DNA from 2 places in the Streptomyces sp. NPDC088350 genome. Region 1 is predicted to be linked to the other one. Evidence: riboswitches for the same ligand, from Rfam matches in the RefSeq annotation. Region 1 holds a riboswitch; the other holds the start of a gene.
What was found. A riboswitch is a leader RNA that binds a small molecule or an ion and turns the genes downstream of it on or off. The one in region 1 is predicted to bind glycine.
Positions count from the first base shown of each region.

Region 2: it holds a riboswitch for glycine, as region 1 does, so the genes downstream of both, gcvP (aminomethyl-transferring glycine dehydrogenase) here and gcvT (glycine cleavage system aminomethyltransferase GcvT) in region 1, are expected to answer to the same signal.

Region 1 is NZ_JBIVNL010000011.1:308,696-316,134, reverse strand. It holds gene ACIQBL_RS35635 (L-serine ammonia-lyase) at 1-1,098, opposite strand, end outside; gene glyA (serine hydroxymethyltransferase) at 1,280-2,554, opposite strand; gene gcvH (glycine cleavage system protein GcvH) at 2,582-2,959, opposite strand; gene gcvT (glycine cleavage system aminomethyltransferase GcvT) at 3,071-4,237, opposite strand; glycine riboswitch at 4,391-4,504, opposite strand; gene ACIQBL_RS35615 (AAA family ATPase) at 4,653-5,342, shown strand; gene ACIQBL_RS35610 (enhanced serine sensitivity protein SseB) at 5,407-6,192, shown strand; gene ACIQBL_RS35605 (enhanced serine sensitivity protein SseB C-terminal domain-containing protein) at 6,363-7,151, shown strand.
Region 2 is NZ_JBIVNL010000005.1:790,718-798,156, reverse strand. It holds gene ACIQBL_RS21375 (MerR family transcriptional regulator) at 152-796, shown strand; partial or broken gene ACIQBL_RS21370 (DNA polymerase IV) at 854-2,326, shown strand; gene ACIQBL_RS21365 (PRC-barrel domain-containing protein) at 2,587-2,961, opposite strand; glycine riboswitch at 3,076-3,171, shown strand; gene gcvP (aminomethyl-transferring glycine dehydrogenase) at 3,359-6,244, shown strand; gene ACIQBL_RS21355 (ABC transporter ATP-binding protein) at 6,342-7,421, opposite strand; gene modB (molybdate ABC transporter permease subunit) at 7,418-7,439, opposite strand, start outside.

The sequences.
Region 1 (7,439 bases):
GACCTGTTCCGGGCTGCCGCCCAGGACTTCGGCGAGGGCGCCCGCCGCCATGGAGCAGGCGGAGCCGACCTCACCCTGGCAGCCGACCTCGGCGCCGGAGATGGAGGCGTTCTCCTTGAAGAGCATGCCGATCGCGCCGGCCGCGAGCATGAAGCGGACCACGCCCTCCTCGTCGGCGCCGGGCACGAAGTTGATGTAGTAGTGCAGGACCGCCGGGATGATGCCGGCGGCACCGTTCGTGGGGGCGGTGACCACGCGTCCGCCCGCCGCGTTCTCCTCGTTCACCGCCATCGCGTAGAGCGTGATCCACTCCATCGCGTGTGCCAACGGGTCGCCCTCCGCCCGGAGTTGACGTGCCGACATGGCGGCCCTGCGCCGGACCCGGAGGCCGCCGGGCAGGATGCCCTCCCGCGACATGCCCCGCGACACGCACGCCTGCATCACGCGCCAGATCTCCAGCAGCCCGGTCCGGATCTCCTCCTCCGTGCGCCAGGCGCGCTCGTTCTCCAGCATCAGCGCGGAGATCGACAGACCGGTCTCCTGCGTCAGGCGCAGCAACTCGTCGCCCGTGCGGAACGGGTACTTGAGGACCGTGTCGTCCAGCTTGATGCGATCGGCGCCCACCGCCTCCTCGTCGACGACGAAACCGCCGCCCACCGAGTAGTACGTCTTCGACAGCAGTTCCTCGCCGGCCGCGTCGTACGCCCACAGCGTCATGCCGTTCGCGTGGTACGGCAGGGCTTTACGGCGGTGCAGCTTCAGGTCGGCGTCGAAGGAGAACGGGATCTCGTGCTCGCCGAGGAGGCTGATGCGTCCCGACTCCTTGATCCGCTCGACCCGTTCATCGGCCCCCTCCACATCCACCGTGCGCGGAGACTCGCCCTCCAGGCCGAGCAGCACCGCCTTGGGGGTGCCGTGCCCGTGGCCGGTCGCGCCGAGGGAGCCGTACAGCTCGGTGCGGACCGAGGCGACGGCGTCCAGCAGTTCGTCGTTGCGCAGCCGGCGCGCGAACATGCGGGCCGCCCGCATCGGGCCGACCGTATGGGAGCTGGACGGGCCGATGCCGATCGAGAACAGGTCGAAGACCGAGATGGCCACGGAGACTCCTCAGAACGCAGGACGTGCGGGGTGGTGCGGGATTCAAGGGCGCGAAGCGCTTCGAACAGGGCGGTGGCGGGCGACGGGTGGGCGGGGCACCGCGCGCACCTTCCAGTGTGCGCGGCGCCCCGGGCGGGCGACTACAGCCCGGTGGGTCGACTGCAGCGCCCGGTGGGCCGACCTACAGCCCGGGATACAGCGGGTACTTCTCCGCCAGCGCGGTCACGCGGGCCTTCAGATCCTCCACGTCGGCCTCCCCGAAGGGAGAGGGCGCCTTCAGCGTCTCCGCGATGACGTCCGCGACCTCGGCGAAGTCCTCGGCCGTGAAGCCGCGGGTCGCCAGCGCCGGCGTGCCGATGCGCAGGCCCGAGGTGACCATCGGCGGACGCGGGTCGTTCGGGACGGCGTTGCGGTTGACCGTGATGCCGACCTCGTGGAGCCGGTCCTCGGCCTGCTGACCGTCCAGTTCGGATTTCCGCAGATCGACCAGGACGAGGTGCACGTCCGTGCCGCCGGACAGGACATCGACGCCTACGGCCTTCACGTCGTCCCGCACCAGGCGCTCGGCCAGCAGCCGCGCCCCCTCCACGGTACGCCGCTGGCGCTCCTTGAAGTCCTCGCCCGCCGCGACTTTGAAGGAGACCGCCTTCGCGGCGATCACATGCTCCAGCGGACCGCCCTGGAAGCCCGGGAAGACGGAGGAGTTGAGCTTCTTCGCGAACGACTGCTTCGCGAGGATGATTCCGCCGCGCGGGCCGCCCAGCGTCTTGTGGGTCGTGGACGTCACGACGTCCGCGTACGGGACCGGGTTCGGGTGCAGACCCGCGGCCACCAGACCCGCGAAGTGCGCCATGTCGACCCACAGAAAGGCCTCGACCTCGTCCGCGATCCGGCGGAACTCGGCGAAGTCCAGCTGCCGCGGATACGCCGACCAGCCCGCGATGATGACCTTCGGGCGGTGCTCCTTGGCGAGCTTCTCCAGCTCGGCCATGTCGACCAGACCGGTCTGCGCGTCCACGTGGTAGGCGACCACGTTGAACTGCTTGCCGGAGAAGTTCAGCCGCATCCCGTGGGTGAGGTGGCCGCCGTGCGCCAGGTCCAGGCCGAGGATCGTGTCGCCGGGCTGGGCCAGCGCGAACAGGGCGGCCTGGTTGGCGGAGGCGCCCGAGTGCGGCTGCACGTTGGCGTACTCGGCGCCGAACAGCTCCTTGACCCGGTCGATCGCGATCTGCTCGGCCACGTCGACGTGCTCGCAGCCGCCGTAGTAACGGCGGCCCGGGTAGCCCTCGGCGTACTTGTTGGTGAGGACCGAGCCCTGCGCCTCCATGACCGCGACCGGAGCGAAGTTCTCCGAGGCGATCATCTCCAGCGTGGACTGCTGCCGGCGCAGCTCGGCGTCGACCGCGGCGGCGATGTCCGGGTCGAGCTCGTGCAGGGGAGTGTTCAGGACGGACAGGTGATCAGACATCGGTGGTACGACTCCTCAGCCGGCGGAAAAAGCGGTGTACTCGTCGGCGGAGAGCAGGTCGGCCGGCTCCTCCGCGACACGCACCTTGAACAGCCAACCCCCTTCGAAGGGAGCCGAGTTCACCAGCGACGGGTCGTTCACCACGTCCTCGTTGATCTCGGTGACCTCGCCGCCGACCGGCGAGTACAGGTCGGACACCGACTTGGTCGACTCCAGCTCACCGCAGGACTCGCCCGCGGTCACGGTGGAGCCCACCTCGGGAAGCTGGGCGTAGACGACATCGCCGAGCGCGTTGGCCGCGAACTCGGTGATGCCGACCGTCGAGACGCCGTCCTCGGCGACCGACAGCCACTCGTGCTCCTTGCTGTAGCGCAGCTGCTGGGGGTTGTTCATGGCCTGAATTCTCCTGTACGCGGGGGAGTGCTGATGAATGGGGCACTGCGGAGGGCATCGGCGAACAGGGGCGATCCGCCCCGGGTCACAGACGTGACGCTACGACGACTGTCACTTCTCGCGCTTGTAGAACGGCAGTGCCACGACCTCGTACGGCTCGTGACTGCCCCGGATGTCCACGCCGACACCGGTCGTGCCCGGCGCCGAGTGCGCCGCGTCGACGTAGGCCATGGCGATGGGCCTGCCCAGGGTGGGGGAGGGGGCGCCGGAGGTGATCTCGCCGATCACCTGTCCGCCGGCGACCACGGAGTACCCGGCGCGCGGGACCCGGCGGCCCTCGGCGACGAGTCCGACCAGGACGCGCGGGGGCTGCGAGGCGGCGCGCTCGGCGGCGGCCTCCAGGGCGCCGCGCCCGACGAAGTCGCCGTCCTTCTCGAACTTGACGACCCGGCCGAGCCCGGCGTCGAACGGGGTGAGGGAGGTGGACAGTTCGTGCCCGTACAGCGGCATGCCCGCCTCCAGGCGCAGCGTGTCCCGGCAGGACAGGCCGCACGGGATCAGCCCGGTGCCCGCGCCTGCCTCGGTCAGCGCCTCCCACAGCTTCTCCGCGTCACCGGGGGCGACGAACAGCTCGAAGCCGTCCTCGCCGGTGTAGCCGGTGCGCGCGATCAGCGCCGGGACACCCGCGACCGTGCCGGGCAGACCGGCGTAGTACTTCAGGCCGTCGAGGTCGGCGATGGGGGCACCTCCCGGATCGAGCGAAGTCGAGACTCTGGGGGACAGCGAGGCGAGGATGCCGGGGGACTCGGGGCCCTGCACGGCGAGCAGCGCGTACGCGTCACGGTCGTCGCGGACGACGGCGTCGAAGCCCTCGGCGCGCTCCACCAACGAGTCCAGGACAATCTGCGCGTTGGACGCGTTGGCCACCACCATGTACTCGTGGTCGGCCAGCCGATAGACGATCAGGTCGTCAAGAATCCCGCCGTCGGCCTGGCAGATCATGGTGTAGCGGGCGCGGCCGACGCCCACGGAAGCGATGTTGCCGACGAGGGCGTAGTTGAGGAGACGGGCCGCGTCCGGTCCCGTGACCGTGATCTCGCCCATGTGCGAGAGGTCGAAGAGGCCGGCCTTCGTACGGACGGCGAGGTGCTCGTCGCGCTCCGAGCCGTAGCGCAGCGGCATGTCCCAGCCGGCGAAGTCGGTCATCGTCGCACCGAGCGAGCGGTGCAGCGCGTCGAGCGCGGTGCGGCGCTTCTCAGGGGTGGCGGTACTGCTCATCGGTCGGTCTCCCAAGGCATGACGGCGAGGTCGTTCCTCCCCATCTGTCATCGGAACCTGAGAGGTTCGCCATGACCGCACGGGATACGCACGGGACATGGGTTGCACCTTGGGTGGGACCACCGGGACGGGCGGTCCGCTTTTCAGATGTGCCTCGCCCGCGCGGTAACTGGGCCTGAGAGATTCAAGGGAGGGACTTGCTCCTTCGGCGCCCCGGACGTCGTACGCCTGACGACGTATGACTGGGGACTCTCCCGCGCGGATTCAAGCGGCCGGTATGCAGTTGGCGCGCACATCATCGCACAGGCTTTGTAACAGGCCTGTGGCCGGAAGCGAACGGAACCGCGAGACACCGTGCATTACCTTCTCTTTACATTAAGTGGGGAGAACCTTTCCTGACCCCGCAGGGAGGACGATCACGGTGACAAGGACCACGGCGTACGCCACGACCTCGGCCGTCGCGCTGCCCAAGCAGCCCTCGGCCCCGGCCAGGGAGGCATGCCCGGCCCGCCCGGTACCGACAGTCCGCGATCTTCGCGAGCGCGCCGGACACAGCCCGCACGGACTCCTCTTCGGCCCCCGTGACCTGGTCGTCGTCACGGGCCTGCCCGGCAGCGGCAAGTCCACGCTGATGCGGCGCGCGGTCGCGGGCGACGCGGTCCGCGTGGACAGCCAGGACACCCGCGACCGCTGGGACGCCCGTATGTCCCGCATGTCCGGTCTCCTTCCGTACGCGGTCTACCGCCCCCTGGTCCGCCTAGCCCACTACGCCGGGCTGCACCGCGTCCTGCGCTCCGCGTCCGGAGCCGTCGTGCACGACTGCGGCACGCAGAGCTGGGTGCGCGGCTGGCTGGCCCGCGCGGCGCACCGCCGGGGCGGCTCGCTGCACCTGGTGTTCCTCGACGTCAGCCCGGACACCGCGCTCGACGGCCAGCGCGAACGGGGTCGCGGAGTCTCGCGGTACGCGTTCCTGCGCCACCGCCGGGCGGCCACCGGTCTGCTCCGAGCCGTGGAGCGCGGTGACCTGCCCCGGGGTGTCGCCTCGGCGGTCCTGCTGGACCGGGACGCGGCGGACGTGCTGCGCCGGATCGACTTCGGGGACTGAGCCGCTAGCCTTTTGAGCCACAGCAGGGTTACAGCAGGCGGTTTCACCAGCAGGCGGTAGGTAGATGGACTTCCCGGCGGACTTCCCCGGACAGGCGTACCCCCACCCCCATCCGCACGGCGGATGGCCCGGCAACGAGCTGGAGGAGGTACTCTCGGTCTCCCTGGGCATGCCCTCGGCCGGCGGCCGGATCATCGAGGTGCTCGGCCGCAGCTTCATCTGGATCCCGCTGCCCAACGGCGGCGGCCCGCAGAGCGGCCCCCTGGACCTGCCCACGCTGGAGATCGACGGGCAGGCCTACGTCCCGGTCTTCAGCTCGGAGGAGCAGTTCCGCCGGGTCGTCGGCTCGCATCTGTCGTTCACCATCGCGCCCGCGGTGGAGTTCGCCCGCGGGCTGCCCCCGCAGGTCGGCCTCGCGGTGAACCCGGACGGCATGGTCGGCGTTCCCCTTCCCCCGCCCGCCGTCGCCGAGCTGTGCCGCGTCGGCCGCAGCGCCCTCGACGGCCCCACCAGCGGCGGCCGGGTCCGCCTCTTCGAACCCGACTGGCAGGACGACCCGGTCGACTTCCTCGCCGCGGCCTCCGCCGAGTTCGCCGGCACGGGCGTGGTCGGCACGGCGCGCCGCTGCCTCGCCGCCATCGAAACCGCGGCCCCCGTGATGTTCGTAGGTGTAGAACTCACCAACTGGGACGGCGACTTGAGGGCGGCCCCCATGGACGCCCTGTCCCGGGCCCTCACCACGACCCAGGTCAAATGGCCGGTCAACCTGGTCCTCCTGGACGTAACCCAGGACCCGGTGGCGGACTGGATGCGCCAGACGGTGCGCCCCTTCTATACACAGGGTCACTGAGAGCGCCCCAAAGGGGCGCGGGGCTGTGTCGATGCGCGGCTCCGCCGCTGCGAGCACCCAGCCACGACGCACCCGCACTCGCCAACGCACCCGAGGCCCCCACCCCTTGGGCGCTTAAGCTGTTTCCATCACCGCAGAAACGCAGGGCACCTACCAAAAGGAGCGGACACGTGAGCGCCAGCGGCACCGCGACCGGCCAGGTCGAGCACATGCTGCGCCAGGTGACGCCCGGGCGCTACGACGCCTACGAGGCACTCCTCCGCGCCCTCGCGACCCCCCACTCCGGCCAGATCTGGATGCTCCTGTGGCACGGCCAGTCCGGCTCCCCGGACGCCCAGTACGGGAACATGCACGTCGAGGGGTACGGCTACGCCCCCTGCGTCACCTCCGCCCAGGAGCTGTCGGCCAGCGGCTGGAACCGCTCGTACGAGGTGGTCGACGGCCTGGACGTGGCCCGCACCCTCTACCCCGACCACTTCGGCCTCTGGCTCAACCCGCACGCCCCCGGCGGCGGCGTCGGCATCCCCTGGCTCGACCTGCGCCGGATCGCCACCGGCCTGGAGCGCCAGCCCGCGGGCCCGCTGCGCCTGACGGAACCGGCGATCGAGGTCCCGCAGTTCTACGCCCTGCTCACGCAGAACGCCCACCGCACCCCGGCGGTCCGCACCCTCCGCCGCGCCTGGGTGCAGCCCGCGCTCGGGGCGCCGTATCTCGCGATCGGTCTGGACGTCTACGACACCAGCCCGCCCGCCGTGGACTCGGTGCGCGGCATGATGCAGCAGTCCATCGGCGCGGTCCCGGAGGGGCTGCCGGTGTCGACCGTGGCGATGTCCGACGACTACGACCCGGTGGCGCTCTGGCTGCGGGCGAACGCCCGCCCGTTCTACGACCGCGAGGCCCACGCGGCACCCGCCCAGGCGGGTGGGTACGGATACCCGCCCGCCCGTGGTGGATACTGAGCCCGCGAGTCTTCTTCTCAGCCTCTTCTCAGCCTCTCCGCAGGATTTACGTCTACGACACATTTCTTCGCGCGTAGATCGCGACGGGATGCCGTAAAAGTCGCTGAATTGTCGTTCTGTCCAAACTGCCCGGCGTCCGGGGGGCGTTACCCCGTGTCCGTATAACGGAACCCTCCAGCCCGCATCACGTTTACGCATCCATTCACCGCCAAGTCTGGCAACAGATCACCAAAGCGTTGAAGACTCCCGCACCAGGGGCGGTTCGCCCCCGTGTACGACGGACTGATC
Region 2 (7,439 bases), on a different contig from region 1:
CGCGAGCGCATTCGGCTAGCCTTTCCCCGCGGTGGGGTACGGGAAACCACTCCTAGGGTGATTATCACTCGGCGTGCCGAGTGTGGCGATCGTTGACGCACCCCTGGTGACTGCCTACCGTCGAGAAGGCAGGTCAAGGACGGAGGTCGGCGTGAGAAGCAGCGGCGACGGTACGGCTGGGGGTGCCCCGGAACGCAGTTTCGGGGACAGTGGCCCGTACCCGCTTCATGGCAGTGCGGCCGATCACGCTCCGCATCGACCCACTGCCGTGCCGAGCAGCGGAGGGGCGACGTCCATGGCGTCCGAGCAGATCGGCTACCGGGGCCCGACGGCCTGTGCGGCGGCCGGCATCACCTATCGGCAACTGGACTACTGGGCGCGCACCGGGCTCGTGGAGCCCAGTGTGCGGCCCGCACACGGGTCGGGGACACAGCGGCTCTACAGCTTCCGGGACGTCGTCGTCCTGAAGATCGTCAAGCGGTTCCTCGACACGGGCGTGTCGCTGCAGAACATCCGCAGCGCCGTTCTGCACCTGAAGGAGTGCGACTTCCGGGACCTGGAACGCATGACGCTGATGAGCGACGGCGCCACGGTCTACGAGTGCACCTCGCCGGACGAGGTCCACGCGCTGCTCCAGGGCGGCCAGGGCGTCTTCGGGATCGCCGTGGGTGTCGTGTGGCGGGATGTCGAGAGCGCCCTGTCCCAGTTGCACGGGGAGCGTGTCGACACGGGCGAGACGCTGGTCGGGTCCAACCCCGCCGACGAGCTGGCCAGGCGGCGCAACCGGGCCGTCTGAGGGCCCGGCGGGAGCCGTAGCGGGGCATTGTCAGTGGCGTAGGGCAGCATCGGAGATGTGAGAACCGCGCCCACGATCCTGCATCTCGACATGGATGCCTTCTTCGCCTCGGCGGAGCAGGCGTCCAAGCCGAGCCTGCGCGGGAAGGCCGTCGTGGTGGGCGGGCTCGGGCCGCGCGGGGTGGTGGCCACCGCGTCGTACGAGGCACGGGTCTTCGGGGTGAACTCGGCGATGCCGATGGGGCAGGCGCGCCGGCTGGCTCCGAACGCCGCGTATCTCGTGCCGCGGTTCGGGTTCTACCGGTCGATCAGCGAGCAGGTGATGGGGCTGCTGCGGGCGTTGTCGCCGCTGGTGGAGCCGTTGAGCCTGGACGAGGCGTTCGTGGACCTGGAGGCCGGGGGAGCCGCCTGGGACGCGGACTCGGCGCGGCTGACCGGGGAGCGGCTGCGGGCCGACATACGGGCGGTCACGGGGCTCACGGGATCGGTGGGGCTCGCCGCCTCCAAGATGATCGCGAAGATCGCCTCCGAGCGGGCCAAGCCCGACGGGCTCGTGCTGATCGAGCCCGGGAGCGAGCGGGCCCTGCTGGGGCCGCTGTCGGTGCGCACGCTGCCGGGGGTCGGCCCGGCGACGGGCGACCATCTGCGGCGGGCCGGGATCACCACGGTCGACGAGATCGCCGAGGCGGGCGAGGACGAGCTCGTACGGCTGGTGGGCAAGGCGCACGGGCACGCGCTGTACGCGATGGCGCTCGCGCACGACGAGCGGCCCGTGGTGGCCGAGCGGGAGACCAAGTCGGTGTCCGTCGAGGACACGTACGACGTGGACATCCACGACCGGATCCGGGTGGGCCTGGAGGTGCAGCGGCTCGCCGACCGGTGCGTGCGGCGGCTGCGGAGCGCCGGGCTGTCGGGGCGGACCATCGTGCTGAAGGTGCGGCGGTACGACTTCTCGACGCTGACCCGGTCCGAGACGCTGCGCGGGCCCACCGACGACCCGGGAGTGGTGCGGGAGGCGGCGGCCCGGTTGCTGGACTCCGTGGACACCACGGGCGGGGTACGGCTGCTAGGGGTGGGTGTCTCCGGGCTCGCCGACTACACGCAGGAGGACCTGTTCGCGCAGGCGGCGGGGGAGCAGGCCGACCTCCTTGAGGAGGAGCACACGGAGGAGGTCGGCGAGGAGCAGGCGGCGCCCGTGGAGCGCCACTGGCCCGCGGGGCACGACGTGCACCACGCCGGGTTCGGGCACGGGTGGGTGCAGGGAAGTGGGTTGGGGCGGGTCACCGTGCGGTTTGAGACGCCTGAGGATGCGGGGCCGGGGCGGGTGCGGACGTTCCGGACCGACGATCCGGAGTTGGAGCCGGCGGAACCGTTGCCGTTGGTGGCGCGGGAGGCGGGGGAGTCGCCGGGGGTGGCTGTGCCGCCGGTCGAGCCGTTGCCGTTGGCCAGGCGAGATTCCGGTGTCGGGCCTGCCGAGACTTTGCCGTCGGCCGCGTCGGACCCCGACGTTGCGCAGGCCGAGTCGCCGCCGTCGGACGTGCGGGATTCCGGCGGCATGCCTGCTGCGCCGCCGCCGTTGGCAGTGTCGGGGCCCGACGACTCGCCCGCCGCGCCGACGCCTCCGGAGCTTCGAAGATCGGGCGACGACCCGGCCGTCGAACGGGCTCAGGTTTCGTGCGAGTCTGCCGGCTTGCCGCTGTCGTCGGTCGCGCGACCTCTCGGCGTCCCGCCCGCCGCGTCGACTGACCCGGAGACTCGACGGCCCGGTGATGACCTGCCCGCCGAGCGGCCTCAGGTGTTGTCGTCCGAGCCTGCCAGTTTGCCGAAGTCGTGGTCCGGGAGGGACGGGGGTGGGGCCACGTCGAGGCCGTAGTGGTGGTAGAGCTGGAGTTCCTGGTCGGGGGAGAGGTGGCGGCCGACTCCGAAGTCGGGGGCGTCCTTGATCAGGGAGCGGTCGAAGGGGATGTGGAGGGTGCCTTCGATCAGTTCGCTGGGCTCCAGGGGGACGAAGGCGTCTCTGGAGAACAGGCCGGTGCGTATGGCCGCCCACTCCGGAACGCCGGTCGCGTCGTCGAGGTAGACCTCGTCGATCGTGCCGATCTTGGCGCCGGTGCGGTCGAACGCCTTGCGGCCGATCAGGTTGCGCGGATCGATATCGGTCTGCACGGGCCCTCCTCCTGGTCGCAACTCATCCGTAAGCACTACAAAAGAGCACATTGGAGAAGGTGGCCACTCGAAAGCTCGGCTTCAACGCTCGCTGGTAGGCTGGCAAGCGGCTGCTGACCCCGTGCGGGAGAGTCCTCCAGACTTCATCGGAGGCGCCGAAGGAGCAAATCCTCCCCGGAATCTCTCAGGCTCACGTACCGCACGGACGAGGTCACTCTGGAAAGCAGGGCGCGTGTCGTCGATGGTGTCGACGGCTCGCGCTCTCACCGACGGTGAAAACCGGTGACCTTCGGGTGGCCGGTGAAGCTCTCAGGTTGAGATGACAGAGGGGGAGGCCGTCCGGCACCCCGATGTCGTGGTGCCCTCGAAGGTCGTGTCCGACCAGGAGGCCTCCCTCATGACCACCCCTCGCCCTTCGCTCTCCGAGCTCGAACAGGGCATCCCGTTCGAGCAGCGCCACATCGGACCCGACCAGGAAGCGCGGGCCAAGATGCTCGCGCAGGTCGGCTACGGCTCGCTCGACGAGCTGACGGCCGCCGCGGTCCCGGATGTGATCAAGAACGCCGACTCCCTGGACCTGCCGGGCGCCCGCACCGAGGCCGAGGTGCTGGCCGAGCTGCGCTCCCTCGCGGACCGCAACGAAGTCCTTGGTTCCATGATCGGGCTCGGGTACTACGGGACCTTCACCCCGCCCGTGATCCTGCGCAATGTCATGGAGAATCCGGCTTGGTACACGGCCTACACGCCGTACCAGCCGGAGATCTCCCAGGGGCGGCTCGAAGCCCTGCTGAACTTCCAGACCATGGTCGCCGACCTGACCGGGCTGCCGACCTCCGGCGCCTCCCTGCTCGACGAGGGAACCGCCGCCGCGGAAGCCGTGGCGCTGTCGCGGCGCATGGGCAAGAACAAGAAGGGGCTGTTCCTGGTCGACGCGGACGCGTTGCCGCAGACCATCGCCGTGATCGAGACCCGTGCCGAGCCGGCCGGCGTCGAGGTCGTCGTCGCCGACCTCAGCGAGGGCATCCCGGCCGACATCGCCGAGCGTGAGATCAACGGCGTGCTCGTGCAGTACCCGGGCGCCTCCGGTGCCGTACGCGACATCAAGCCGCTGATCGAGCAGGCGCACGCGCTCGGCGCCCTCGTCACCGTCGCCGCCGATCTGCTCGCGCTCACGCTGCTGAAGTCGCCGGGTGAGCTGGGGGCGGACATCGCGGTCGGTACGACGCAGCGCTTCGGGGTGCCGATGGGCTTCGGCGGGCCGCACGCCGGATACATGGCCGTGCGCGAGAAGTTCGCGCGCAGCCTGCCCGGGCGACTCGTGGGCGTGTCCGTCGACGCCGACGGACACAAGGCCTACCGCCTCGCCCTGCAGACCCGCGAGCAGCACATCCGCCGCGAGAAGGCCACCAGCAACATCTGTACCGCTCAGGTGCTGCTCGCCGTCATGGCCGGGATGTACGCGGTCTACCACGGGCCCGAGGGGCTCAAGGGCATCGCGCGGCGGACGCACCGGTACGCCACGATCCTTGCCGCCGGGCTCACCGCCGGCGGTGTCGAGGTCGTGCACGGCGGTTACTTCGACACGCTGACCGCGCGCGTTCCGGGCCGGGCCGCCGAGGTCGTCGCCGCCGCCCGCGAGGACGGGGTCAACCTGTGTCTCGTGGACGCGGACCAGGTGTCGATCGCCTGCGACGAGACCACCACCCGTGCCCAACTGGCCGCCGTATGGGCCGCGTTCGGGGTGGCTGGTGACGTTGAGGCGCTTGACGCCTCCGCCGCGGACACGCTGCCCGAGGGCCTGCTGCGTACCGACGCCTACCTCACGCACCCCGTCTTCCGGGACCACCGTTCCGAGACCGCGATGCTGCGGTACCTGCGCAGGCTCGCGGACCGGGACTACGCGCTCGACCGCGGCATGATCCCACTCGGCTCCTGCACCATGAAGCTCAACGCGACCACCGAGATGGAGCCGGTCACCTGGCCCGAGTTCGGGCAGCTGCACCCCTTCGCGCCCGCCGAGCAGGCGGGGGGATACCTCACACTCATCCGGGAGTTGGAGGAACGGCTGGCCGAGGTCACCGGGTACGACAAGGTGTCGTTGCAGCCGAATGCCGGTTCGCAGGGGGAGTTGGCCGGGCTGCTTGCGGTTCGCGGGTATCACCGGGCCAACGGGGACGAGCAGCGGACTGTCTGCCTCATTCCGTCGTCCGCGCACGGCACCAACGCCGCGAGCGCCGTGATGGCCGGCATGAAGGTCGTCGTCGTGAAGACCGCCGAGGACGGCGAGATCGACGTCGAGGATCTGCGGGCGAAGATCGAGCAGTACCGCGACGAGTTGTCGGTACTGATGATCACCTACCCGTCCACGCACGGGGTGTTCGAGGAGCACGTCGCCGACATCTGCGCGCAGGTGCACGAGGCGGGCGGACAGGTCTACGTCGACGGCGCCAACCTCAACGCCCTTGTGGGGCTTGCGAAGCCGGGGCATTTCGGTGGTGACGTCTCGCATCTGAATCTGCACAAGACGTTCTGCATTCCGCACGGCGGTGGCGGTCCGGGGGTCGGGCCGGTTGGCGTGCGTGCGCACCTGGCGCCGTATCTGCCGAACCACCCGTTGCAGCCTGCGGCCGGGCCTGAGACGGGAGTGGGGCCGATCTCGGCCGCTCCGTGGGGTTCCGCCGGGATCCTGCCGATCTCTTGGGCGTACGTCCGGCTCATGGGTGGCGAGGGGCTCAAGCGGGCCACGCAGGTGGCGGTTCTCAGCGCCAACTACATTGCCAAGCGCCTTGAGCCGCATTACCCGGTGCTCTACACCGGGCCCGGCGGGCTCGTCGCGCACGAGTGCATCATCGATCTGCGGCCGATCAGCAAGGCGACCGGTGTCACCGTCGACGACATCGCCAAGCGGCTCATCGACTACGGCTTCCACGCGCCGACGATGTCGTTCCCGGTGGCCGGGACGCTGATGATCGAGCCGACCGAGTCCGAGGACCTGATCGAACTGGATCGGTTCTGCGAGGCGATGATCGCGATTCGGGGGGAGATCGAGAAGGTCGGGGCGGGGGAGTGGGCGGCCGAGGACAACCCGTTGCGGAACGCGCCGCATACCGCTGCCGCGCTGGGTGGGGAGTGGGAGCACGCGTATTCGCGTGAGGAGGCTGTCTTCCCGGCCGGTGTTTCCGTTGCCGACAAGTACTGGCCGCCGGTGCGGCGGATCGACCAGGCGTTTGGTGACCGGAACCTGGTTTGTTCCTGCCCGCCGTTGGATGCGTACGAGGACTGAGGTCGCGTTTTGGCTGCTGGTCCGTTGTGGCTGGTCGCGCCCGCGCGGCGGAGCCGCAAATCGATACAGCCCCGCGCCCCTTTCGGGGCGCTGTAGCTCAGGTTGGGTATGAGTGGGTCTGGGTTGCCTTGACGGCGGCCCAGACCGACGCGCCCTGGTGTAGGTCCAGTTCGGCTGCTGCCGGTGTCGTCAGGTCTGATGTCAGGGGGAGTTCGCCGGTCAGGTCTACGCGGATCTGGTCGCCGTGGGTTTCCAGGCCCGCTACCTCGCAGTGCCAGAGGTTGCGGGCGCTGGCGCCAACGGGGCGGTCGCGGAAGAGAGTTACCGCGCTGGGTGGGAACGCCACGAACACCTCGCCCTGGAGGTCCTCCGTGGTGGTGATCGCGGGGCCGGTGTCGAGGGTGACCGTGTGGCCGTCGGCTCGGCCCTTGTAGAGGTTGAGGCCGACTAGTTGGGCGATGTAGTCCGTGCGTGGGTGGCGGGCGATGTCGGCGGGGGTGCCCTCCTGGACGATCGTGCCCTGCTCGATCACGACCAGCCGGTCGGCCAACACCATGGCGTCCAGCGGGTCGTGTGTGACCAGGACGGCCACCGCCTCGAACTCGGCGAGGTGGCGGCGGAGTTGCGCCCGTACGTCGAGACGGGTTCGGGCGTCAAGGGCGGCGAGGGGTTCGTCCAGGAGCAGGAGTCGCGGGTGGGTCGCCAACGCCCTTGCCACGGCGACGCGTTGGGCCTGGCCGCCGGAGAGGCTGCGGGGCTTGGCGCCGGCGTGCTCGGCGAGACCCATGCGGTCCAGCCACTCGGCGGCCACCGCGCGGGACTCCGCCTTGGTCGCGCCCTGGCAGCGCGGGCCGAACGCCACGTTGTCGAGGGCGGTGAGGTGCGGGAAGAGGAGATAGTCATGGAAGACGACGCCTACGGGGCGGGATTCCGGGGGCGTGCGGTCCAACTCGGCGCCGTCCAGCCGTAGGTGACCATCCGTCAAGTCGGCCAGGCCCGCCAGGGCGCGTAGCGCTGTGGTCTTGCCGGCGCCGTTGGGGCCGAGGAGGGCGACTACGTCGCCGGGGGCGGCGGTCAGCTCCACGTCGAGGCGGAAGGTGCCGCGGTCCACGACGAGACGGGCGTCGAGGCCCTTGTCGCCCGTGGCTTCGGTGTCGGTCGTGCGGGGGTCGCTCATGATGTGGTCATCCAGCGG